DNA from 2 places in the Brevibacillus gelatini genome. Region 2 is predicted to be linked to the other one. Evidence: predicted binding sites of a transcription regulator. Region 2 holds the regulator's gene; the other holds the start of a gene.

Region 1 (11,848 bases), 560 kb from region 2:
ACAGAATACGAAGGCATTCCGGTTCTGTCCGCAGGAGCTCCATTCAAGGCAGGCGGCCGCAACGGCGCATCGTACTACACCAACATCCCTGCAGGCACTATCGCGATCAAAAACGTGTCTGACCTGTATATCTATCCAAACACGCTGAAGGCTGTCCTGATTGACGGTTCCCAGTTGAAAGAATGGCTGGAGCGCTCTGCGGGTCAATTCAACCAGATCGATGTGAAGAAAACGGAAGAGCAACCGCTCATTAACGAAGCCTTCCCGACCTATAACTTTGACGTCATTGATGGAGTAACCTACCAAATCGACGTTACACAGCCATCCAGATACGCTATCGACGGTAAACTGGAAAACAAAGACGCAAACCGGATCAAAAATCTGTCCTACAACGGCAAGCCAGTCAAACCGGAAGACAAGTTCCTCGTCGTAACCAACAACTACCGCGCAGGCGGCGGCGGCAACTTCCCTGGTTTGGACGGCAAAAACATCGTCATTGACTCTCCGGATGAAAACCGCCAAGTCGTGATCGACTACATCCTGAGCCAAAAAGACATCAACCCGGCAGCAGACAACAACTGGACGTTTGCACCGATTGACGCGAAAGTGAACGTAACCTTCACTTCTTCGCCTGACGCGAAGCCTTTTGCCGAAAAAATGCCAAACCTGAAATTCATCAGCCAACTGGAATCCGGCTTTGCCAAGTTCGCCATCGACCTGTCCAAGCCAGCTTCCAAGTAAGCCTGACCTCTCCAAGACAAACATCCCTCATTTTTTGAGGGATGTTTTTTCTTCGTATCGTTTACCCGACAAAATGATATTCTCCCCACGGCGAGCGCTGGAAGATGCGCTCCCCGTCGTCCAAAAACTTTTGCCGGTTTTGCGCAAGTTTTCCCTCTAGCATCACAAGCTGCAGGACGCCGCGCATATGGTAGCCTGGTCGTCTGCTGTACAGTCCTGTCACCTCGCGCAAAAAATTGTCGGGGTAACGGAGCAGTTGATGAACGGTCCATATTTGCGTGTCGCTCAAATAATTGATGTTGCTGTACGCTTCCATGGCTTCCACGAACGATTCCATGCGATAGTCCTGCATCAGCAGCATGCGCGACATCAGCTGGACGAGATCGACGAGCTGGATGTCGTGCCCGACCGTATCCAGGTCGATGAGATAGCAGTTCCCTCGCTGGGTGAGCAAAAAGTTGTGGCTCGCGACGTCTCGATGCGCCAGCGTGCCCCTCTCCATGGCCATGTACATTTCCGGCATCAACGGCAGCTTGTAGGCAGACTGCAGCAGTTGCTGACCGTCGCGCAGCACCTCTTCGGCCGAATGCGCAATGATTTGCTCCAGCTTGTTTTGCGGGCCGTTTTGCTCGATCATCCATGTCAGGCGCTCGAAGTATTCCAGGCGGCTCTCCCACTTATCCAGCAAATTCGGCTTTTCTTCGTACGCAAACGAATGCGGGACCGGGAAGCCTTGCGCCGCGACATGAAAACGAGCCAATGTCTCCGCTGTCTTTTTCACATCATATAGGGAAGCGTTGTCGGCTTCCACACCGTCGATCAGCTTCATGATCGTGTAGTAACGATCTTCGTAAGGCAAAATTTTGCCGCCCTCCGCATCGGAGACGTAGTGCACCGTGCGGACAAAGCCCTTTTGCCTTAAGGCATCGGCTAACTCCGTGACCCATACTGCTTTTTCCAAATGCTTATACCCTTTGATGATCCAGTGTCCCCGGTCTGTTTTGAGCAGATTGACGTTCCTCTTCGGCTTTACCCCGTACACCTCACAACGAAAAGCTTTTTCAATCGCTGGTATGAGTCCTTTGTTCATAACCGTCCCTCTCAGTACGAAGACGATTCATCAAGCCCGTCTCCCCAGTTTGGCCATGCGCCTTGTTCGGGCATGGAAACGACGCACTGGGTAGGCGGAAATTTCTTGTTGTGATGAAACGGCTGCGGACAACGGCTGCTTTTCACGCGTCTGCGCTTTCTGAACACGGGGCTGGCCGAGGAACACTCACATGATGAGGATGACTCCACTGGTTCAGGGCAGACAGGCATTTTCAGACGCGGCGGTCTTGGCGGATACGGCATGAGCATGGATGGATACATCGGCGGCATCGGATACAGCGGCATCGGCAACGGCATTGGACGCATCGGCGGCATACCGTACGGCATCATCCCTGGAAACGGCGCCATCATCTGTCCCGCACTTGTAAACGGCCTGTAAGGAAACATCGGCTGCTCTTGCCCTGTAAACGGTCTACGCCTTTGCTCCGGTCCCTTTTGTTGCGGTCCCATCTGCTGCGGACTGACCAACTGCCTTCCCGGCTGCTGCGGCACAGGCATGCGCGGAGCGGCGCATGGCGGGCATGGCCGAACAGGCGGGCACGGGCGAAGCTGTGGCGCAGGTGTCAGCGGACGCACTTGCTGCTGCGGTGGTCGCGTTGGCATCGGCATGGGGCGTACCTGCTGTGGCGGCAGCGGCGGTATGTTCGGCATCGTGATGTTTGGCGGGCTGGGAGGCTGGTACATGTACGGGCTTACCTGTGTTGGCTGCACAGGCGGCAGCGTAGGCCGGGCTGGCGTCGTTGGCACTGGCGGCCTCTGCGGCCCCAGGTTGATATTCGGTCCAGATGGCGTTGGGGAAACGTCGTCCTCCTCCTCCTCCGGCATTGGTTCGGGAGTCTGTGATGGGGTTAGTGTTGGAACTGGTGTTGGCGTTGGCTGGAGCATCTCTGGCGACACAGACGGAGCTGGCGAAGCCGGGGGCATTTCCTTCGCTTTCGGCGTTTGCGGAACCTCCGGACTCACTGTTGGCTTGGTTTCCGATTCAATCCGCACCTCTTCCTCTTGTTCTTCTGGCTCAATCGGACGCCGCTCAATCTGCAGCGGCACGTCATCCAACTCCGGCTCGGTCATTGGCCGTTCTTTTACAAATGGAGCCGCCTCGCTCATCGGGTGAGGCGTTGTCCGCGGTTGAGGCCTGACAGGCACGCGCTTTGCCGGGATTTTGATTCTCGCTCCGGGATAGAGCGTATCGGGAGTTTTGATTTGGCTGTTCAAAAGCAGCAATTCCTTGTAATCGACGCCGTATTTTCTGGCGATTTTCCACATGCTCTCGCCTTTTTGTACGATGTGAATCCTCAATGGTTCTCCTCCCTTGCGTAAAAACTCCCTACCATGGTATGCACCCATGGGCGTTTTGCTCCTTTACGCCTTGGCCTTCTTGACAGGGGGAGAAAAAGAAAAAAGCCAATTTTTAACAATTGGCTCCTTGCATATAAAACGGATACGTTCCCAGCTGGCGCACCTGACAGCCGATTGCTTCAATCTCGGCAAAGGCTCCCGGCAGCAGGACATCATCCATCTTTTGCTCAATATCAATGACAAAATAGTAGCTTCCCAATGCTTTTTTCGTCGGGCGGGATTCGATCCGCGACAGGTTGACTTTTCTCCAGGCAAACGCCGCCAGCACCTGGTACAGCGCCCCCGGGAAGTCTTCCGGCAGCGTGACGAGAATCGTTGTCTTTTCACGCGCGGACGGCTGCAGCGCAATCGGCTCCTGGCCGACGAGCACAAAGCGGGTGTAGTTATTCGAATAATCTTGAATTTGCTCGCGGGCGAATTCCAGCGGATAAATTTCCACGTTCAGTCTGGTGCCGACAGCAGCCCACGGTTCTTCGGGATGCTCACTCACGATTTTTGCTGCCAGCGCCGTGCTGTTCACATTCTCAATCTGGGCATGCGGCAAGTTTTCCCGCAAAAAGTTGTGGCTTTGCGCAATCGCTTGCGGATGCGACAAAACCTTCGTAATGGCAGACAAAGGCAATGGCTGCTCTCTTTTTGCCACCAGCAAGTTTTGCGTAATCGGCAGTGCCAGCTCGGCCATGATCGGCAAGTCGACTTCGTGAATGAGCCAATCCAGGGTGGAATTGACGGTTCCCTCGATGGAATTTTCCATCGGCACAACCCCGAATGCCACTTCCTTGTTGGAAACGGCGTTCAGCACATCAATAATGCTCGGGTACGGAACGAGCGAGATCGGCTGGCCTTGCGTCAAAGACCGAGCCGCCTCTTCCGTAAACGTTCCGCGAGGTCCAAGAAAAGCAAGTTTCTTCTCCATGGCGTTCTCCTATCCACTATTTTCTATCTCTGATGGATCTCTACTTGTACGCCATTTTCGTCCGGCTGCAAAATCATGACACGGTATGTAATGCCATGCCGTTTCATCACGCTGTCCACGAATGCGCGCAGTTGTCTCTCCTCTTCTGCGCCAGAAAAGAAGCAAAGAATCGTCGGACCCGCACCGCTCAATGCAGCGCCTACGGCACCGTGCTCAGTCGCGTTGTCCAGGATTTCGTTCAAGCCAGGTACAAGTTTAGCGCGATACGGCTGGTGCAGCCGATCGGACATCGCCCGTCCCATCAGATCGAGTCTGCCTTGTGCCAATGCGGCTACGAGCAAACTGCTATGTCCCACATTATATACAACATCTTCTTTGCTGTACACCTGCGGCAGGACGTTGCGCGCTTTTTGCGTTTCCAGCATGAAATCCGGGATGACGACGAGCGTTTGCAGCCCGGCGGGAGGAGAGAACCGAACATACGGGACAGGCTCTCCCGCTTTTTCCGGCATGGTTGCCACGATGATGCCGCCAAACATCGAAGCTCCTACATTGTCAGGGTGTCCCTCCATTGCAGTTGCCTTCGCGAACAGTTCATCGCGGGTAAACGGCTCCCCGGCAAGCTGATTCGCTGCCACCAGCGCTCCGACAATCGCCGCGGCACTGCTGCCCAGCCCGCGCGTCAAAGGAGCGTCGCTGGAAGCCCGTATCGCCAGCTCCGGAACGGCCAGCCCGGCTTCTGCAAACAGATCCGCAGCTACTTGATACAACAGATTGCTTTTGTCTTTCGGGATCCCTTCCAGCTCTTTTCCCACCAGCTCGACGGTTGTCCGCTCACTGATTTCCATTTCCACGACCGAATACAGTTGAAAAGCCATTCCCAAAGCATCGAAGCCCGGCCCCAGATTGGCTGTGCTTGCGGGAATCGTCACTTTTACGCGCTGCCCGCTCATGATACGACTTCGCTCCCGCTTTGGCGAACCAGTTGCATGACCGCTTCGCGTGTCGCTGGCACCGTTCTCGGCTCTTCGCCTACGAGCTTCAGCGCGATGTTCGGGTCTTTCAGGCCATTTCCGGTCAAGACGCAAGCTACCTTGACGCCTTGCGGAAGTTTTCCTGCCTGATGCAGCTTGATGATGCCCGCCAGCGACGCAGCAGATGCCGGCTCGCAGAAGACGCCCTCGTTTTTCGCCAAAAGCTGGTACGCCTGCATGATCTCTTCATCGGTCACGCTGTCGACAAGTCCGTTCGATTCGGCGATGGCATTCAGAGCGCCATCCTTGCTCGCAGGATTGCCGATGCGGATTGCCGTTGCAATCGTCTCCGGATTGGGAACTGGTTGTCCGAGCACGAGAGGCGCGGCTCCCGCTGCCTGGAAACCGTACATGTGCGGCAGGCGGCTGGATTTGCCCGCTTCCTTGTACTCTTTGAAGCCTTTCCAGTAAGCGGTGATGTTTCCGGCGTTGCCCACGGGAATCGCCAAAATGTCCGGTGCGTCAGCCAAGGCGTCGCATATCTCGAACGCTCCTGTCTTTTGCCCTTCGATCCGGTACGGATTGACGGAATTGACGAGCGTAATCGGCTCTTTCGCCGTAATTTCGCGCACGATGTTCAGCGCCTCGTCGAAGTTTCCGTCGATGGCGATCACTTCCGCGCCGTACGCGATCGCTTGCGCCAGCTTGCCGAGAGCGATGTTGCCGCTCGGAATCAGCACGATGCAGCGCAGGCCGGAGCGTGCAGCATAAGCAGCGGCAGCAGCCGACGTGTTGCCGGTGGAAGCGCACATGATCGTTTTGCTGCCTTCCTCTACTGCCTTGGCGACAGCCATCACCATGCCCCTGTCCTTGAACGAGCCTGTCGGGTTCAGTCCCTCGTATTTCACGTATAGCTCAACGCCAAGCTGTCTGGACAGGTTTGGCGCGTGAATCAACGGTGTGTTCCCTTCGTGCAGACTGATAAGCGGTGTCTTGTCCGTTACCGGAAGAAACTCCCGATAGCGTGCGATAATGCCAGATTGTCGATCCGAACTCATTATTTGTCTCCCCCTTCTACCCGGTAGCAGCTTTCAATTTTGGACACGATGTCCATTTGTTCCATGTAGGCAATGACTCCATCCATGTCGCTCTTTGCGGACAGGTGTGTCACCATGATGATTTCCGCCTCGCCATTATTGTACGGCTGCTGGATGACTTGCTCCAGGGAAATGTTTTTGTCAGCCAAAAGCTGGGTGATCTGTGCCAAAACGCCGCGCTTGTCTGTCACGACGATTCGCAGGAAATACTTGGACAGCTTTTCGCTGTCGTCCTTGAGAATTTTTTCCTTGTATGGAGCAACCATGCCGCGTCCGTTTACCCCCAGCTTTCTGTTTTTCACGACGGTCACAAGGTCAGACACAACTGCCGTTGCTGTCGGAAGCTCGCCTGCCCCCGGCCCGTAGAACATCGTCTCACCAACCGCTTCGCCGTGAACGTACACCGCGTTGAACACGCCGTTGACAGAAGCCAGCGGATGCGATTTTGGCACCATGGTCGGCTGCACGCTTACCTCGATCGCTTCTCCATCGCGTCTTGCCAGGCCCAAAAGCTTGATTTCGTAGCCCAACTGCTTGCCGTAGGCGATGTCCTCCTTGCTGACAGAGCTGATTCCTTTGACGTCCACGTCTTCGAGCTTCATCGGTACGCGGAAGCCGAGTGTAGCCAGAATCGCCATTTTGCGGGCCGCATCGAAGCCTTCGACATCGGAGGTCGGATTCGCTTCCGCATATCCCAATGCTTGCGCCTCTTTCAAAACGTCGCTGTAGTCGGCTCCCTCCTGACTCATTTTGCTCAGGATGTAGTTGGTCGTCCCGTTGACGATGCCCATCATTTTGGTGATGCGGTCGGAGGAAAAGCCTTCCACCAGCGCGCGCAGGATCGGAATGCCGCCTGCCACGCTCGCTTCGTAAAAGACGTCACAGCCTTTTTCCTGTGCCTTGTTCAAAATTTCTGCCCCGTGCAGCGCCATCAGGTCTTTGTTGGCTGTCACCACGTGCTTGCCGCGCTCCAGTGCCGCGAGAATGTACTCCTTGGCCGGATGGATGCCGCCGATCACCTCGACGATCACTTCAATGTCCGGATTATCCAGAAGCTCAGCAGGGTCTGTCGTCAAAAGACTGTTCATGGAGCTGATATGGCGCGATTTTTCTGCGTCCTGTACGAGAATTTTCGCAATCTCAATTCCCAGACCCGTCTGCTTTTGCAAATCGTCCTGATGCGCCTGGATGATGCGGACAACCCCTGTCCCTACCGTGCCAAACCCCATTAATCCCAGCTTGATGCTTTGCTTCTCCATTTTTTCTCTCCTCCTACCCAATCTTTTACCCTCTGCCGACGATCATCGCTTTGCGAACGCCGGGTATTTCTTGCAGACTTTCCAGAAATTCCGTGCTGGATACGCGCAGGTTGGCCATATCGACAGACATGGAAATGTTGGCAATCCCTTGCAGCGGAATCGTCTGATTGATCGTAAGCACGTTGCCGCCTTGTTCGGCCACATACGTGAGCACCTTGGACAAGTAGCCGGACATGTGCTCCAGCGAAAACGTGATCGTCATGATCTTCTCGCTCATCATGGCATTGAAGGGAAAGATACCGTCCTTGTATTTGTAAAAAGCACTTCGGCTCAGTCCTACCCGCTCCACAGCTTCATTCACGGTGTCCACTTCGCCGGACTCCAGCAGCTTTTTCGCTTCGATCGTCTTGACGATGGATTCTGGTAAGATGTCTGATCGTATCAAGTAGAACTTCTCTTCCCGTTTCACCTTCATGTCCTCCTGAGAAAAACAGTTGTTTCTACATAGAGGACATTATAACGGATACCGTTCGCTGTGACAATCCTTCGTGGCCAACTTTTTTTCAACGAACCCTGTTCGGTTCACTCTCGTTACATGAGCTTGCCCCCCTTCGCGCACACTAAAAGCGGTTGGAGGAAGAGGAGGTGAAAGACAGATGGCAGGACGCGGAAAGTCCGACAAATCTGAGCGCCGCAACAATCACCCGGCCGGGAAGCCGAGCAGCCTGGATCAGTTTGGCGCTGATCTGCGCGGCAAAAAAATGGCACAATCCCCGAACATCGTTGAAGATCCGAGCGGCAACAAATAATCGCGCGAGCACGTGAAAAAACCCGGGATGGAGATCCCGGGTTTGTGCGTGTTACTCGTATGAATTAGTAGGCCAGCGAGGACAGACCGTTGATATGAGTCAGGTAGCGGATATTGCTCGCTTCCTTCATCAAGGTTGCTGGCAAGCCTTTCAGCTTCAACTGGCTTGCGCCGATGGTTCCGATGGCGTCTTTGCGGCCCAGGCTGCCCAGCGTACCGGAGAATACCGGCTTGAACGTATCCATTTTGGTGCCGTTGAAGTGCGCGAACAGATTGTAGCCCACCAGTTCGCCCATTTGCCATGCCAGTTGGGCAGTCGGCGGGTATGGACGGCCTTCTGGCCCCATCACAACCGCGCTGTCGCCAGCGAGGAATACTTCCGGATGAGAAGTGGATTGCAGGAATTCGTTAACAGTTGCACGGCCACGGTTTACTTCAATACCGCACTCCGCAACTACGCGGTTGCCTTGCACACCGCCAGTCCAAACCATGGTTTTGGTTTCGATGGTGCTGCCGTCTTTCAGGCATACCGTCGTTTCTTTCATTTCCGTTACCGGAACGCCGGTCAGGAACTGAACGCCGCGTTTTTCCAGACTTGTTTTCGCACGCTCTACCAGGTCAGAAGCAAAGCCTGCGAGGATGGATGGCCCTGCCTCCACGCAGTAGATGGACAGGTCTGCAAAGTCTACGCCGTATTTGCGGCACAGGTCCGGCAGCATGTCGGCGAACTCGCCAACCAGCTCGATCCCGGTCAGACCCCCACCGCCAACCACAAAGGTAGCATCCGCCTTGTTTTTGCTCTTGCTGTATTCTGCCACGCGCTCTTCGAGGTGCGCACGCAGACGGTTTGCTTCCTCCACGGATTTCAGAGTGAAGCTGTACTCTTGCAGGCCAGGAATGCCGAAGAATGCCGTCTCGCTGCCCAATGCGATAACAAGCGCATCGTATTTGATGGACTCGCCGCTTGCCAGCGTCACACGCTGCGATTCGAGGCCGATTTTTTCCACAGTATCAATCACGAGGTTAATCTCTTTGCCGCGCAGCAGTCTTTCCAGCGGCAGTGCCACGTTTTGCTCGGACAGGTTTCCTACTGCCAAACGGTGCAGCTCCGTGATGATCTGGTGAGTAGGGAAACGGTTCACAAGCGTGATTGTCGCTTCTTCAGCCGTCATGTATTTACGTGCAGTCAAAGCGGACAGCAATCCGCCGTAGCCGCCGCCCAAAATGAGAATATGCTTCGCCATGCCCAATCCTCCGTCCTTGTCTCTCGTAGGTTATCGTAATTAGCGTTTTTGCTGCTCGCGCTCTGCCAAAACTTCCAGGAATGCCTGTGCGAAACGCAATGTTTTTTGCACTTGCGGGTCTTTCAGCATTTTGAGAATGCCGAACAAACCGACAGTGGATACCTCCGCGTGCGCGCGGTCGTTTGCCTCGATTGCCGCTTGTGCGATGCCTTTTGCCTTGTCAGAGATCGGTTTTACGAACTCTTCCATGCCGCCCTTGATGTCATTGATGAGCACCTGGTCGTTGGCTACGGTTTGTACCAGATCGTACGTTTTGGTGAGGATGGTTGTCATCTCGGCCAGTTTTGGCAGGTTTGCCACCAATACATTCAGGGATTCTTGAATTTCCGGTTTCATCAACTGATCGAGTACATCCATTGGCTGCTCAGGCGCCAGGGTAGCTGTGCTTGCTACTTCCGCATGAGCTTGTTGCGTGGTTGTTTGAGACATAGAAAAACGTCCTCCTTTGCTTTGGAATAGAGGCCTTCCTTCTCGATGCCTGTTCATACAAGTAACGGCCGCTATTCTCCCAAAATACCGAAAAGCATGTGTGCTTGTAATATTTTTCACAAAGTGAAGTGTACAACAGCACGAAATGATAAAAAAGTGCAGAATTTCACAAAGAGATATTCAGGAAAGCGTACACAAAAATTCACCAGGTGAACAGGCTCGATTCAGAACTCTATGTACTCTACTATATACTTTCTTCACAGGAACAGCAAAGGAAAAAAACCGCTTCTTAAGAAGAAGCGGAAGACGTGAGCTTTTTATAATAATCTTTGATGGCTTGATGATGTTTTTCATTGATGTCCGTAAAAATCAACTCGATCACGGTCTGTTTGTCATCGAAGGCTTTCTCTACAATTTTTGCCATCATGACGACTTCCTGGCCGGTTGAAGGCACCGTGAACGAGAGGTGGAGAAACTCTCCCTTGGCCACGTAGCCTTCTGTACCAAGGATCAGCCGTGTAGGTGAAATCTTCAGCAGCACAGCCTCTCCTTTTTCCTCGATCGGTCTTGCTCCCATCACCTTGTACGGAACCCGGATGTTGACTCCCGGGGAGATGGGCTCCTGCTTGTGGCCTGGCGCAATCTCGACGCCGACACTAATCGGAACCATCGCCAACATCTTGATTGGCCATACTATTTTTTCTGTAATGACTTCCAGATCAATCGTGTTAATAGCCGCATCCGATTCCCACCGAACACGTACCGTTGATCCGAGCAATTCGGCTTTCGCTTCTGCCTTCATCTCAAGAGAGACAACGAGATAATTGTTTTTGACGTACTCTACCATTGCTTGAATGGGTGTTTTGACCTGTCTTGAGACCATCATCGGCAAAGAAGCACCGCGTTGGAGGCGTTTGTCCGCCATAAAAGGGGTAAGGGATGGGGTATCAGTCATTTTGTTTGTCACTCCACAAAATCAAACTCTAAATTGCCAATCCGAACGGTATCCCCGTCTTTTGCACCGTGCTTGCGCAATGCCTCGTCCACACCCATGCTGCGCATCTGTCTCGCGAAGCGCTGAGCCGCGTCGTAGCTGTTGAGGTTTGTCATACGCACCAGCTTTTCAATTTTCTCACCGCTGACCACGAACACATCGTTTTCGCGGCTGATCTCAAATGGCTCCGGCTCTTTTTCCGCCCGGAACACCACGCGTTCTTCCACTGCCTCAACTTCCTCGACTGTCGGCTTGTCCGGAATGGTCGAGAGCATTTCACCCACTGCGTACATCAGCTCCTGTACGCCTTGTCTGGTCGCTGCCGAAATCTCGAACACTTTTGCATCCGGCACTTTTTCTTTGAAGCGCCGCAAGTTTTCCGCCGCTTCCGGCAGGTCCATCTTGTTCGCTGCGATAATTTGCGGACGCTCCTCCAGCTTCAGGTTGTACAGCTTCAACTCGCGGTTGATCTGCAAGTAATCCTCGTACGGATCGCGTCCATCCACCCCTGCCATGTCAATGACGTGAATAATCAGGCGGGTGCGCTCTACGTGGCGCAGAAACTGGTGTCCAAGCCCTACACCTTCGTGCGCGCCTTCAATCAGTCCCGGCAAGTCAGCCATGACAAAGCTCTGCTCGCCCAAATCCACGACACCGAGATTTGGCGTGAGCGTCGTAAAATGGTACGCCGCGATTTTTGGCTTCGCCCCTGTCACACTGGAGAGCAGCGTCGATTTTCCAACACTCGGATAACCAACCAGCCCGACATCGGCAATCAGCTTCAGCTCCAGAACGATGTAACGCTCCTGGCCCGGTTCTCCGTTCTCCGAGATATGTGGCGCCGGATTGGACGCATT
Region 2 (11,848 bases):
TCGCTCAGCACCTGGAGCAAATGCTAAAAAGCGTTCCCCAGGAAGAGAAGCCACCGTTTTCCATCCGTAGCTTTCAGACCGATTTATACGGTTTGCTCAAGGAATGGCAGCAGGTGATGGAGCTTTTGCATTTCTTTTTGCTCGCCCAAGACGACGAATACGTCTACTGGATGGAGGTCGAGTCCCGCATGGCGCGCAAGCAGGTGCATCTGTCCGCGGCTTTGCTGAACGTGGCAGACTCGCTTGCTGATCCGCTTTTTTCGCAAAAGCGCAGCCTGATTATGACGTCCGCCACCTTGACGGTCAAAGGCAGTTTTTCCTACGTGATGAGCCGCTTTGGCTTGGACAAGCTTCCCGCTGAACGGGTGCGCACGCTGGTGCTGCCGTCCCCGTTTCATTACGAGGAACAGGGACTTTTGCTCATCCCGTCCGATTTCCCGGCACCGGGCAAAGAAAACGACCAGGCGTATCTCGAGGCGATTGTCCAGGGCTGTGTCGATGTCGTCGTCGCGTCGAAGGGCAGAACCTTGATTCTGTTCACGTCGCACTCGATGCTGCGGCTGGTGTACCAGGCGATGAAGGAACGGCTGGCCGAGGAAGCAGAGCCGTATACGCTGTTCGGGCACGGGATCGACAGCAACAACCGCAGCAAGCTGGTGCGGCTGTTCAGGACGATGGAGCGGAGCGTGCTCCTTGGGACGAGCAGTTTTTGGGAAGGCGTGGACATCCAGGGCGAGGAACTGAGCAGTCTGGTCATCGTGCGGCTGCCGTTTACACCGCCGAATCATCCCATCTATCAAGGACGCGCCGAAGCGCTCAAGGCAGAGGGAAAAAACGCGTTTATGTCGCTCTCGCTGCCACAGGCGGTCATTTTGTTCAAGCAAGGGGTTGGCCGCCTGATCCGGCATCATTTGGACCGCGGCGTCGTAGTCGTGTTCGATACGCGTGTCGTCGAATCGCGCTATGGCCGTTCGTTTTTGCAATCCCTCCCGCCGTTTCAGGTTGCGACCGGCTCCTGGCCGACGCTGCGTGAGCGAATTGCGCCGTTCCTTCGTATGCAATCCTTGTCAGATTCATAAAATGAAGCAATAGTCTAGCAAGGATTTAGGTGATAAAATAAATGTTATGGAAAAAAAAGTGGGTCTGGCTGCTGCTCGCCGCGTGTGTAGCTTTATTGTGCTCGTGCTCGATTGACGCCCATCTGCAGGAAGCCGTGAAGGTAGATGACCCGTTTGCTGCTGAGCGTGCGGAGGAGTTTACGGGGCTTGTCGTTACCTTTTTGGCGCTTCCGCATGGCGAAAGCACACTGGTGCGGCTGCCGGGCGGAAAAACGATGCTGATTGACACAGGCAGCGCAGAGGATTGGGGCGCGTTGTCCACGCATCTGTCTGCCGCCAAGGTGACGCGCCTCGACTATCTCGTGCTCACGAACGATCAGCCCGAGTATGCAGGAGGATACCCTTTTTTAAGCCAGCAAATCATCATCGACTCGGTCATTGTGCCCAAGCTGATTTCTCCCTCGGTCCGCCAGTTCGTCCCGCTCGACAAGATCAGCAAGCAAAAAGAGATTGAGGAGAACCAGGAGTTGATTCTGGATACCGACGTGACGCTGGAAGCTTTGCTGCCGAGCGAACCGCTGTTTTTGTCCCCGCAGAACAATTCACTCGTCTTTTTGCTCAAGCACGGCCAATTGCGGTTTTTGTTTGCCAGCGGGATCAACGAAAAAGCCGAGGAACGCCTGCTGGAGCGTCATCCGGACCAGCTCAAGGCGGAAGTGCTCAAGGTCGGCGGCCAGGGGAGCAATCAAGGCACTTCCCAGCCGTTTCTCACGCGGGTCGATCCGCAGGTTGCCGTCATCCAGACAGGCAAGAAACGCAGCGAGGACGGCCAGTCCGAGGTGCTGGAGCGGTTGGGCGAATCGTGGGCGGAGACGTTTGTCACAGGCAGGGATGGCTCGATTGTTATTTTGTCCAATGGGAAAGATTACAGGGTATTCAAGCAAAAAAATAGGGGGAAGACCGAAAGTGGCTAAACACGAAAAGATTTCGGAAGCGGTCGTCCGCCGTTTGCCGATTTATCTGCGTTACCTCAGCTATTTGCAGCAAAACGAGGTGACCACTGTTTCCTCCCAGCAAATGGGCAAAAATTTGGATGTGAATCCAGCCCAAATCCGAAAAGACCTGGCTACTTTCGGGGATTTCGGCAAAAAAGGGATTGGCTACGACGTCAATTACCTGGTGGAAAAAATACGGCAGATTTTGAAGCTGACAGAGGAAGTGCGCGTCGCCCTGGTCGGAGCCGGACATTTGGGGCATGCGATTAGCAACTACAACGCTTATTTGAAAGATAACATGCGGATTGCGGCCATTTTTGACAACGATCCCGCCAAGCTGGGCAAAGAAGTGGCGGGCATCCCGATCCAGCCGATGGATGAACTGGCAAAGACGATCCCAGAAAAGCAGATCAAGCTGGCGATCATTACGGTTCCCGCATCGGCTGCGCAATCCGTATGTGATCTGTTGACGCAAGCGGGTATCAAGGGAATTTTGAATTTTGCTCCTACGACCATTCGCGCCAATAAAGATGTGCGCATTCACTATGCAGATGTGACATCGAATTTGCAGAGCCTGGCTTATTACTTAACGTAAGAATGGAGTGTAACAATGAAAAAGACCATCCTCATCCACGCAACAGTGATTACAGTGAACGACAAAAACGAAGTGATCCACGATGGAGCAGTCGCATTCGAGGGCGACAAGATCACGTATGTAGGTCCAACTCCTGAGGATCTTACGGATGCCGGCTACGATGAAGTCATTGACCAAAAAGGCGACTTCATCCTGCCAGGACTGATTAATACGCACGGACACGCGGGCATGTCGCTTCTGCGCGGCTATGCCGACGATTTGCCGCTGCAGCAGTGGCTGGAAGAAAAAATGTGGCCGCTGGAAGCGCAATTTACCGCTGATTCCGTCAAATGGGGAACCCAGTTGTCGCTGATCGAAATGATCCGCACGGGTACCACGACATTCGTGGATATGTACGATCACATGGATGAGGTAGCCAAGGCGGTAGAGGCCTCCGGCATGCGTGCCCGCCTGTGCCGCGGCATGATCGGACTGTGCTCGGAGGAAGAGCGCCAAACCAAGCTCGCCGACGCAACTGCCTTTGCCAAGGAATGGCACAACCAGGCAGACGGCCGCATTACCGTCATGATGGCACCGCATGCGCCGTACACATGCTCGCCGGAGTTCATTACGCAAATTATTGAAAAAGCGGACGAACTGTCCCTGCCATTGCACATCCATATGTCCGAAACGGCCTGGGAAGTCGGCCAAAACGAGAAAGACTACGGTTTGCGCCCGGTTGCTCACCTGGAGAAGCTCGGCATGTTCAACCGCCCGACACTGGTCGCACATGCTGTACATTTGACGGATGAAGAGATTGACATCTTGGCAAAATACAAAGTGAGAGTGTCGCATAACGTCGTGAGCAACCTGAAGCTGGCGAGCGGCGTAGCTCCTGTGCCAAAAATGCTGGCAAAAGGCGTGAGCGTCTCGCTTGGCACAGACAGCTCGGCGAGCAACAACAACCTCAACCTGTTCGAAGAATTGAAGCTCGCGGCGATTTTGCACAAAGGCGTAAACAACGACCCGGTGGCGGTGCCAGCCGAAGAAGCGTTGCGTATGGCAACACGCCACGGCGCAGACGGCGTATTCCAGTCGGACACGCTCGGCAGCATCGAGGTAGGCAAACAGGCTGACCTGATCGTTCTCGACAGCCATCAAGCCCATTTCCACCCGGCGCACGAGCCGATTTCCCATGTCGTCTATGCAGCCAATGGCCGCGATGTCAAAGACACGATTGTTGCGGGCAAATTTTTGATGCGCAACCACAAGCTGCTCACAATCGACGAGGAGAGGGCTATCTACGAAGCGAACCGCATGTTCCAGAAGTTGAAACGGTAAAAGGCTCCTGTCTGGTGTGGGACAGGAGTAAGGGAGTGTAGGTGTAGGTAGGGGAATATGGGTACTACATCATGCCGTGCTCATTTTCGCCACAACTCTGTCAGGGGATGATGGCGAAAATGCAGTGTGGGTGTGTGTGACAGTTGACGCAATGGAGAAGACAATGCAGCCCAGGAGACGCGGTATTCCTGTAGCAAAAACCCAAGGATGTCAGGAGATGCGTTTTGTTGCGGTGACTTCACGCGCTCACCTCCTTGCGGGTGTACCAGTAGTATGACCGCCCGGCCCCGAGCTATGAATAGCAACTTTTCCGTGTCGTTCTAAAACCTTCCCGTATAGCATAGGCTAGAGACAAAAATGGGACAGGGGGAACGGAAATGTACATCCGGCCCAAACAGCTGTGGTGGCTTTTCCCGATTTTTCTCGGTCTGTTTTGTCTGGGGATGGCGCTCGGCTCAGCAGGCGAATGGAGTCGTTCGGCGTCTGTTACCAAGCAGGAGCCGTATCCGGTGCCGCAGCTACTGGAGCAGTTGACACAGGACGAAGAGCGTGCCTTTTTGGTTTACATGCACGATCAGGTGTTGAGCGGACGCTACGTACACGAGAAGTTCACCCTCGACGGGGAAATCGGTGGACACAAACTGGCGATCAGCCGTAACCATGAACAGCCGGTTTCCGTACGAATAGACGGACAGGTGCAGGATCATGCTGCCTTGCCCTACGCTTTGTTTACACCGTATGAACATGCGACACTGCTGAAAAGTGTGCTGTCATCCATCTCGCCCGAGCCCGTCGCGGATCCGTCAGGGAGTGACTGGAGCGGCTATCGCCTTGCCGTGCCGCCGGAAAAGGTGACGGCGCTTCTCGCGATGTGGCTGGGGCCGTCTTTTCCCATCGCGGACATCACGCCCGAACTGGCGAGAGGGATCAGCATCGAGTATCAGCTATGGTATGAGCCGGATACAGGCACGCTTCGCCAGTTGGAGCTGCAAATGCAAATGAGGACGGCGGCTGGCGTCAAACAGGACCAGTTGCGCTTCCGTTTGTAATGTCAACCGCATAAAGGAGTTAAACGGGAACGTGATAGTGAGAATCATTGTGGGAGCGATCATCGTGCTGGTGTTGACAGGCGCGGGATTTGCCTATCATCTGACGGCTTCCGTAGCAGGAGAGCGCCATCAATTCGAGGCGACCGTTCGCGAGTGGGTACAGACGCGGACGACCATCGCAGAAATCGAGTCCATCGACGAATACCGCGGGACGGAGAGCTACGCTGTCGTCATCGGCAAAAACAAGGCCGGCACGCCTGTCGTCGCCTGGATGACGGCGGAAAAAGTCGTGTTTGACCGGATGGATCTCGCCGTGCCGCGCAAACATGTCGAGGAAGCAGTGAGAAAGGCGTATCCGCAATCAGCGATTACCCATATCGTCCCCGGCCTTGAAGGGGACAAGAAATTTTGGGAAGTCACGGTAAAAGACGCGAATGGCCGCTACCACTACTTGCATTACGATTTGTTCAGTGGGGCCCTGCTCACCTCTTATGTTTTGTCGCCTGCATGATCGCTTCATAAAAAGAACGGATAACAGGTCTTTTCCGATTGGGAAAAGGCCTGTTTGGCATACTACCCAACATCTGTATAAAAAATTGATATACCCATGTGATATACTGTTTTTGTTGATAAAAGAGAACAACGAGAACGCAATATGGGGGGAGTAGCCGTGCAGTTGAAATTGAGTGCGATCGGATTATCCTTGTTGGCGACACTTGCTCTCCTGTTCGGAGGATGGTTCTTGTATCAGAAAATGGAGATCGAGGAGCCGATCCGCGCAGAAATCGGTCAGATGCAATCCGCCACCTTGGGCGATTTTGCTGTGAGCAAAGACAAAATTCACATAGATTTGAAAGTGACCAATCCGGAGACATTTCCAGCGGAGTACCGCAATCTCGTAGCCAAAACGGAAAAGGTTGCGGGCAGCAAACAAGTGACAATCGTGGTCACGAACCAGTCAGAAGCGATGACAGACATTTGGAAAAGCGGGCAGTTCGTCTTTACGGAAGCGATGGACTTGCATCAATACAGCCGCATCCCGGCTCTGGTCGAGGAGTGGAAGCAGACGAACAAACTGGATGCAGCATCTGCCTTGATGGATGATGCAAATATCTATGTTTACTTGAAAAAAGGAGCGGAGGATTTCTACACCATTATTCCCCGTTCCGAGACAAAAGAGGTGACGGCGCGTGGGTAAAGAATGGCTGCTTGGCATCGTTCCTGCCGTCCTGGTTTTTCTGGTGTTTCTCGGAGTGAACATCACGCCGTTTGTACTGTTTGCAGCCGTTCTCGGTGCGATTTACTTCCTCGTCGTGCGTCAGCAAAACGGTCAGGGAGGCAATGTCGCGCTCGGCGGCAAACGAAAGCAGAACAAGCACGAAATTCCGAAGTCGGACGTGCAGTTTGCCGATATTGGCGGACAGGAGCGGGCCAAAAAAGAATTGAAGGAATCGCTTGATTTTCTTGTGTACAAAGACAAGATCGAGCAATACGGCATTCGCCCAATCAAAGGCGTACTGTTGACCGGGCCTCCCGGAACAGGAAAAACGCTGATGGCAAAAGCCGCAGCGAACTACACCAACTCTGCCTTCGTGGCCGCTTCCGGCTCCCAGTTTGTCGAGATGTACGTTGGGGTCGGGGCGCAGCGTGTGCGAGAACTGTTTAAAGAAGCGAGAACGATGGCGGAGAAAAACGGACAGGACAGTGCGATTATTTTCATCGATGAGATAGATGTCATCGGGGGGAAACGGGATGGTCAGCAGCAGCGGGAGTACGACCAGACCTTGAACCAGCTTTTGACCGAGATGGACGGGGTGGCGACGAGCGACAAGCCGCGCATTTTGGTCATGGCTGCGACGAACCGCAAAGACATGCTCGATGCCGCACTGCTTCGACCGGGCCGTTTTGACCGTCACATTACCGTCGATTTGCCCGACAAGCCTGCGCGAGAGCAGATTTTGACCATCCATACGGCGAACAAGCCGCTTGGCGAGGATGTTGTCCTGGAAAAAGTGGCGCAAGAGACGTTTGGCTTCTCCGGTGCCCAACTGGAAAGCGTCGCGAACGAGGCCGCCATCTACGCCATGCGCGACAAAAGCGAGAAAATCATGGCGAAGCATTTTGCCTACGCCGTAGACAAGGTCATGCTCGGCGAAAAAGTCGACCGCCAGGCTTCCGAGGAAGAGAAGAAACGGGTTGCCCTGCATGAGCTTGGCCACGCGATCGTAAGCGAAGTGGTGCGTCCCGGCTCTGTCTCGCAGGTCACGCTCAGCCCGCGCGGCAAGGCGCTCGGCTACGTCCGGCAAAATCCGATGGAAGACCGCTACCTGTACACCAAAGAGGCGCTGGAAAAGCAGATCATGGTCAGCCTCGCCGGAGCGGTAGCCGAAGAAATCTACTACGGTGGACGCAGCACCGGCTCGAAAAACGATTTCGAGCAAGCGCTGGGAATGGCGCAGGAGATCGTGACGAGCGGCATGTCCGACCTTGGGATTGTTCATTTGCAGTACGTTGACAAAAACCGGATTCACGACGAAGTAGAGCGATTGCTCTCCCGCCTGCTGGAGGATACGCGCAGCCTGCTCAAACAGTATGACGACGTATTCCGCACAGGTCTTGGCACGCTATTGGAGGCGGAAGTTCTGCAAGGCGACGAGTTCCGGACGCTTCTGTCGCAGACGAGAGAGGAAGCCGCTGTCTCGTAATCCCAGGTCTATTCGAGAAAACCTGTCAGCCAACGAATACCGTTGGTTTGACAGGTTTTTTTGCGTGCGCGGCTATCGGGACGATCGTAACAAATTTCGCCGCGCGGTGCCAAAAGCCTACTACTTTGAATATGTTACACAATGATACGGGAATGACATCAGGAGGCAAGGAGACTCTATGGCGAATGTAAACCGAAAAAAAATGAACAGAGGTCTGGGAAAAACATTTCGGCAATCGCTGCATGAAATTCCGTTAATGCAAACTTCTTCCAGGGTGGAGCGGGACTGGATAACCGATCTGGAGTTGGAGCTTTTGGAGGGCGAATCTGACAACAGTGCGACGAAGCCAAGCGCAATGACAGCGAAAACGCCGGTGCAACAGCCGCTGCCGAAAATGCCCAAGCAAGGCGCGTCCTCCAATCAGACAACTTTTTCCAAAGTTATCAAGGAGCGCAATGACGGCCGGGTTCAATCGTTTGTCTACACCGACGACTTGACGGATCAATCTGTCACCACAGAGAAAATCGCCAATCGAGCCGTCGATTCCTCGAAAATCAAGCCGGGAACGATTGATACCGTACTCCTGAAGGATTACGCCGTGGACAGCAACAAGCTTGCGGACAAGAGCATTACTTCAAGCAAAATCGCTCCCGGTGCTATCTTGGGAGAGCATTTGGGGCGCAATATCATCACGAGCGACCATGTGCAGGACCACTCCATATCCGGACAAAAGCTGGTCAACAACAGCATTACCTCCGAGAAGCTGGCTGACAAGACGATCGACTCGATGAAGTTCGCCGAGGCTGCCATCCAGACCAAACACATCCAGGAGCAGGCGATTACGACCGAGCTGCTTCAGGATCAATCTGTCACCTCGGATAAGATTAAGATGGGCTCCATTCAGACAAGTAACCTCGCCAACTATGTGATTAACTCCGTGAAGCTGGAGGACGGTGCGGTCACGACGGACAAAATTCGCGACGGGGCGGTGACTTCGACCAAGCTGGAGGAAGATGCGGTCGAGTCCCAGCATATTCGCGAAGGAGCCATTTTGCATCATCATCTGGCAGACAACAGTGTGGATGGCGCTAACATTGCACCAGGCTGTGTAACAGACCAGCATCTCGCCTTTCACAGCATTTACAGCCAGCATTTGCAGCCAGAGGCAGTCACCAGCGACAAAATCAGCCCGTACGCGGTCTTGACGGAGCATCTCGACCATGCGAGCGTCACCTCGGACAAAGTGGCCAAAGAATCAATCGGCAGCGTGCACGTCCAGGCTGGCAGCATCCAGACGAACCACTTGCAGGACGGTTCGATCACCGCGCGAAAAATCGCGGAGCACCAGATCACGACAGCGAAAATTGCCGACAAAGCCGTCACGCACGATAAATTGGCGAACAGAAGCGTGGGCGATCAGCAGTTGATTGAAGAGAGCGTGAACACGCGGCATCTGGCAGACGGGGCCATTCGCGCGGAAAAAATTGCGCGGCGCTCGATTGAAGAACAGCATCTGACGGATCGCCTCATCGGCAGCCAACACCTGCAGGAATATTCCATCCAGACACAGCATTTGCACGATCACGTGATTACCACCTCGAAGCTCGCGCCGGAGTCTGTCTCGACCGACAAGGTGAACGATCAGAGCATTACGGCCAGCAAGCTGGCAGATTCCGCCGTCACAGCCGCCAAAGTGGCGACAGAAGCCATCAAGACACGGCACCTGGGCAAGGGAGCCGTCACGGGCGAGAAAATCGCGGAAAAAGCAGTGTCCTCCCAGCATCTTGCCAATCAATCCGTGCAGCCCGAGCACATCCAGCCGAAAGCGATTTCGAAGGAAAAATTGCTGGAGGGCAGCGTCACCCGTGAGAAGCTGGCCGATTTCGCTGTTGACGGAAGCAAGCTGGAACTGCATGCCGTCACAGGCAAGCACGTGGAAAAAGGCAGCTTGAACGGCGGGCATCTCGCGAAGGGAACGCTGTCCGGCGAGCATCTTGCCGCCCAATCCATCGAGGGACAGCATTTGCAAAACCACGTCATAACCGAAGAAAAGCTGGCCGATCATGCGGTTACGGGAGCGAAAATAGCGCCGCGAGCGATTGCGGGGAGCCATCTTTCCGACAAGTCGATTACGCAGGAGAAGCTCGCCTTTCCAGCAGTAGAAACCCATGTCAACTTGGGGACGATGCTGCAGCAGTTTGGCTTTGTCCCATTCCGTATCGCGGCAACCAGCCAGACAGCAGATGTCACGGTGCGTCTGCCGCTGCCTTATGCCGATACGCACTACTGTCTGGTGGCGATGACCAACCAGCCAGGGGTGTCCGTGTCCTTGAAGTATACGAAGCGCACCTCTGCCGTGTTGACCGTTTTCCGGCACGAGACAGGGGAGGAAGACAGCGGGGTACTGCAATGGATTGCGATCGGGGAAAAAGGCGAGCATGTGCACGACGAATTTGCTGAACTGCAAGCCGAGCAGCCCGAGGATGTCCTGGAGGACGAGTGGGAAGAGGGCGACGATGTAGTCGATGAAGTACATGGAGAAGAAGCCGAAGAAGACAGTGAACTTGATGCCGAAGCAACTGGCGACACAGACGACGGGGACGACTAGTTTGGTCAGAAGTTACAAGCAGGGGAGGTCAACGGCGAACGAACCAGACGACCTCCTCTAATTGGTTTACATAATAAAATTACGGTAAATATATGAAGGGGAGTCTCTCATTGAATTTGCGGTTCCCCAATAGTATAATTGTTGGGTAGACTTAGTCTCTTGTGTCGCATGGTAAATGGAGGGAATTATTCGATGTTGACGACGATTGCCCAGGTAGGGCAGCATGTTGGACAAGAAGTGCGCATTGGATGTTGGCTGTACAACAAGCGCAGCAGCGGCAAGATTCAGTTTCTGCAGCTTCGCGATGGCTCCGGCTTCATCCAGGGCGTTGTAGTAAAAGCAGAAGTAGCGGAAGACGTATGGGAAAAAGCATCCCAACTGACCCAGGAAAGCTCTTTATACATAACCGGTGTCGTTCGCGCAGATGACCGTGCTCCAAGCGGCTTTGAGCTGACGGTCACTGGCGTGGAAATTATTCAGATTGCCCAGGATTACCCGATCTCCCTCAAGGAGCACGGTGTAGATTTCCTGATGGATCACCGCCACCTGTGGCTGCGTACCCCTCGTCAGCGTGCGGTCATGGCCATCCGCTCCGAGGTGATTCGCGCTGTTTACGAGTTTTTCCACGAAAATGGGTTCGTGAAAGTAGACCCGCCAATCCTGACGCCGACTTCGGCAGAAGGAACAACAAACCTGTTCCATACCAAGTATTTTGATGAAGATGCGTATCTGTCCCAGTCCGGCCAGTTGTACATGGAAGCAGCGGCAATGGCATTGGGCCGCGTATTCTCGTTTGGTCCGACCTTCCGTGCGGAAAAATCGAAAACCCGTCGTCATCTGATCGAATTTTGGATGATCGAGCCGGAGATGGCGTTCGTCGACCATGAGGAAAACTTGCGCATTCAGGAAGCATTTGTGTCCCACGTGGTACAATCCGTCCTGAAAAACTGCCAGCAGGAGCTGAAAACGCTGGAGCGCGATACAACCAAACTGCAAAACGTGACAGGCCCGTTCCCGCGCATCACGTACGATGATGCGATCAAGCTGTTGCAGGAAAAAGGCAGCGAGATCAAGTGGGGCGACGACTTCGGTGCGCCGGACGAGACATTGATCGCAGAACACTTCGACAAGCCGGTGTTCATCACGCACTATCCGACCGAGATCAAGGCGTTCTACATGAAGCCTGATCCAAACCGTCCGGAAGTTGTGCTTTGTGCAGACCTGATCGCGCCGGAAGGCTACGGTGAGATCATCGGGGGCAGCCAGCGCATCGACGATCCGGAGCTGCTCGCGAAGCGCTTTGCCGAGCATGAGCTGTCCGAGGAAGCTTACCGCTGGTACATGGACCTGCGCAAATACGGTACTGTTCCTCACTCCGGCTTCGGTCTGGGGCTGGAGCGGACGATTGCCTGGATTTGTGGACTGGATCACGTGCGCGAGACAATTCCGTTCCCGCGTATGCTGTATCGTCTCTACCCGTAAGGCTTTTCGTTTTTTCATACACCCTGTTGCGAGAGG

Evidence for each region. Region 2 encodes Rex, which represses fermentation and respiration genes when NADH is low (regulators of the CRP and FNR family bind a similar motif). Its sites were predicted from a motif close to TTGTGAAATATTTCACAA; they were not measured.
Region 1: a site for Rex is predicted at 10,102-10,119, ahead of AAFJ72_RS07450 (DUF1641 domain-containing protein). Genes of this name have one in related genera too.

Annotation. Positions count from the first base shown of each region.
Region 1 is NZ_CP154342.1:1,503,380-1,515,227, reverse strand. It holds gene AAFJ72_RS07500 (bifunctional 2',3'-cyclic-nucleotide 2'-phosphodiesterase/3'-nucleotidase) at 1-741, shown strand, start outside; gene AAFJ72_RS07495 (phosphotransferase) at 803-1,831, opposite strand; gene AAFJ72_RS07490 (LysM peptidoglycan-binding domain-containing protein) at 1,843-3,150, opposite strand; gene pheA (prephenate dehydratase) at 3,263-4,126, opposite strand; gene thrB (homoserine kinase) at 4,150-5,079, opposite strand; gene thrC (threonine synthase) at 5,076-6,158, opposite strand; gene AAFJ72_RS07470 (homoserine dehydrogenase) at 6,158-7,456, opposite strand; gene AAFJ72_RS07465 (ACT domain-containing protein) at 7,482-7,925, opposite strand; gene AAFJ72_RS07460 (hypothetical protein) at 8,113-8,265, shown strand; gene AAFJ72_RS07455 (NAD(P)/FAD-dependent oxidoreductase) at 8,330-9,508, opposite strand; gene AAFJ72_RS07450 (DUF1641 domain-containing protein) at 9,548-9,997, opposite strand; gene AAFJ72_RS07445 (PilZ domain-containing protein) at 10,287-10,964, opposite strand; gene obgE (GTPase ObgE) at 10,961-11,848, opposite strand, start outside.
Region 2 is NZ_CP154342.1:2,064,228-2,076,075, forward strand. It holds gene dinG (ATP-dependent DNA helicase DinG) at 1-1,079, shown strand, start outside; gene AAFJ72_RS10315 (ComEC/Rec2 family competence protein) at 1,121-2,032, shown strand; gene AAFJ72_RS10320 (redox-sensing transcriptional repressor Rex) at 2,025-2,648, shown strand; gene AAFJ72_RS10325 (amidohydrolase) at 2,664-3,968, shown strand; gene AAFJ72_RS10330 (hypothetical protein) at 4,346-5,017, shown strand; gene AAFJ72_RS10335 (DUF5590 domain-containing protein) at 5,049-5,528, shown strand; gene AAFJ72_RS10340 (hypothetical protein) at 5,688-6,215, shown strand; gene AAFJ72_RS10345 (AAA family ATPase) at 6,208-7,722, shown strand; gene AAFJ72_RS10350 (WIAG-tail domain) at 7,901-10,330, shown strand; gene asnS (asparagine--tRNA ligase) at 10,523-11,812, shown strand.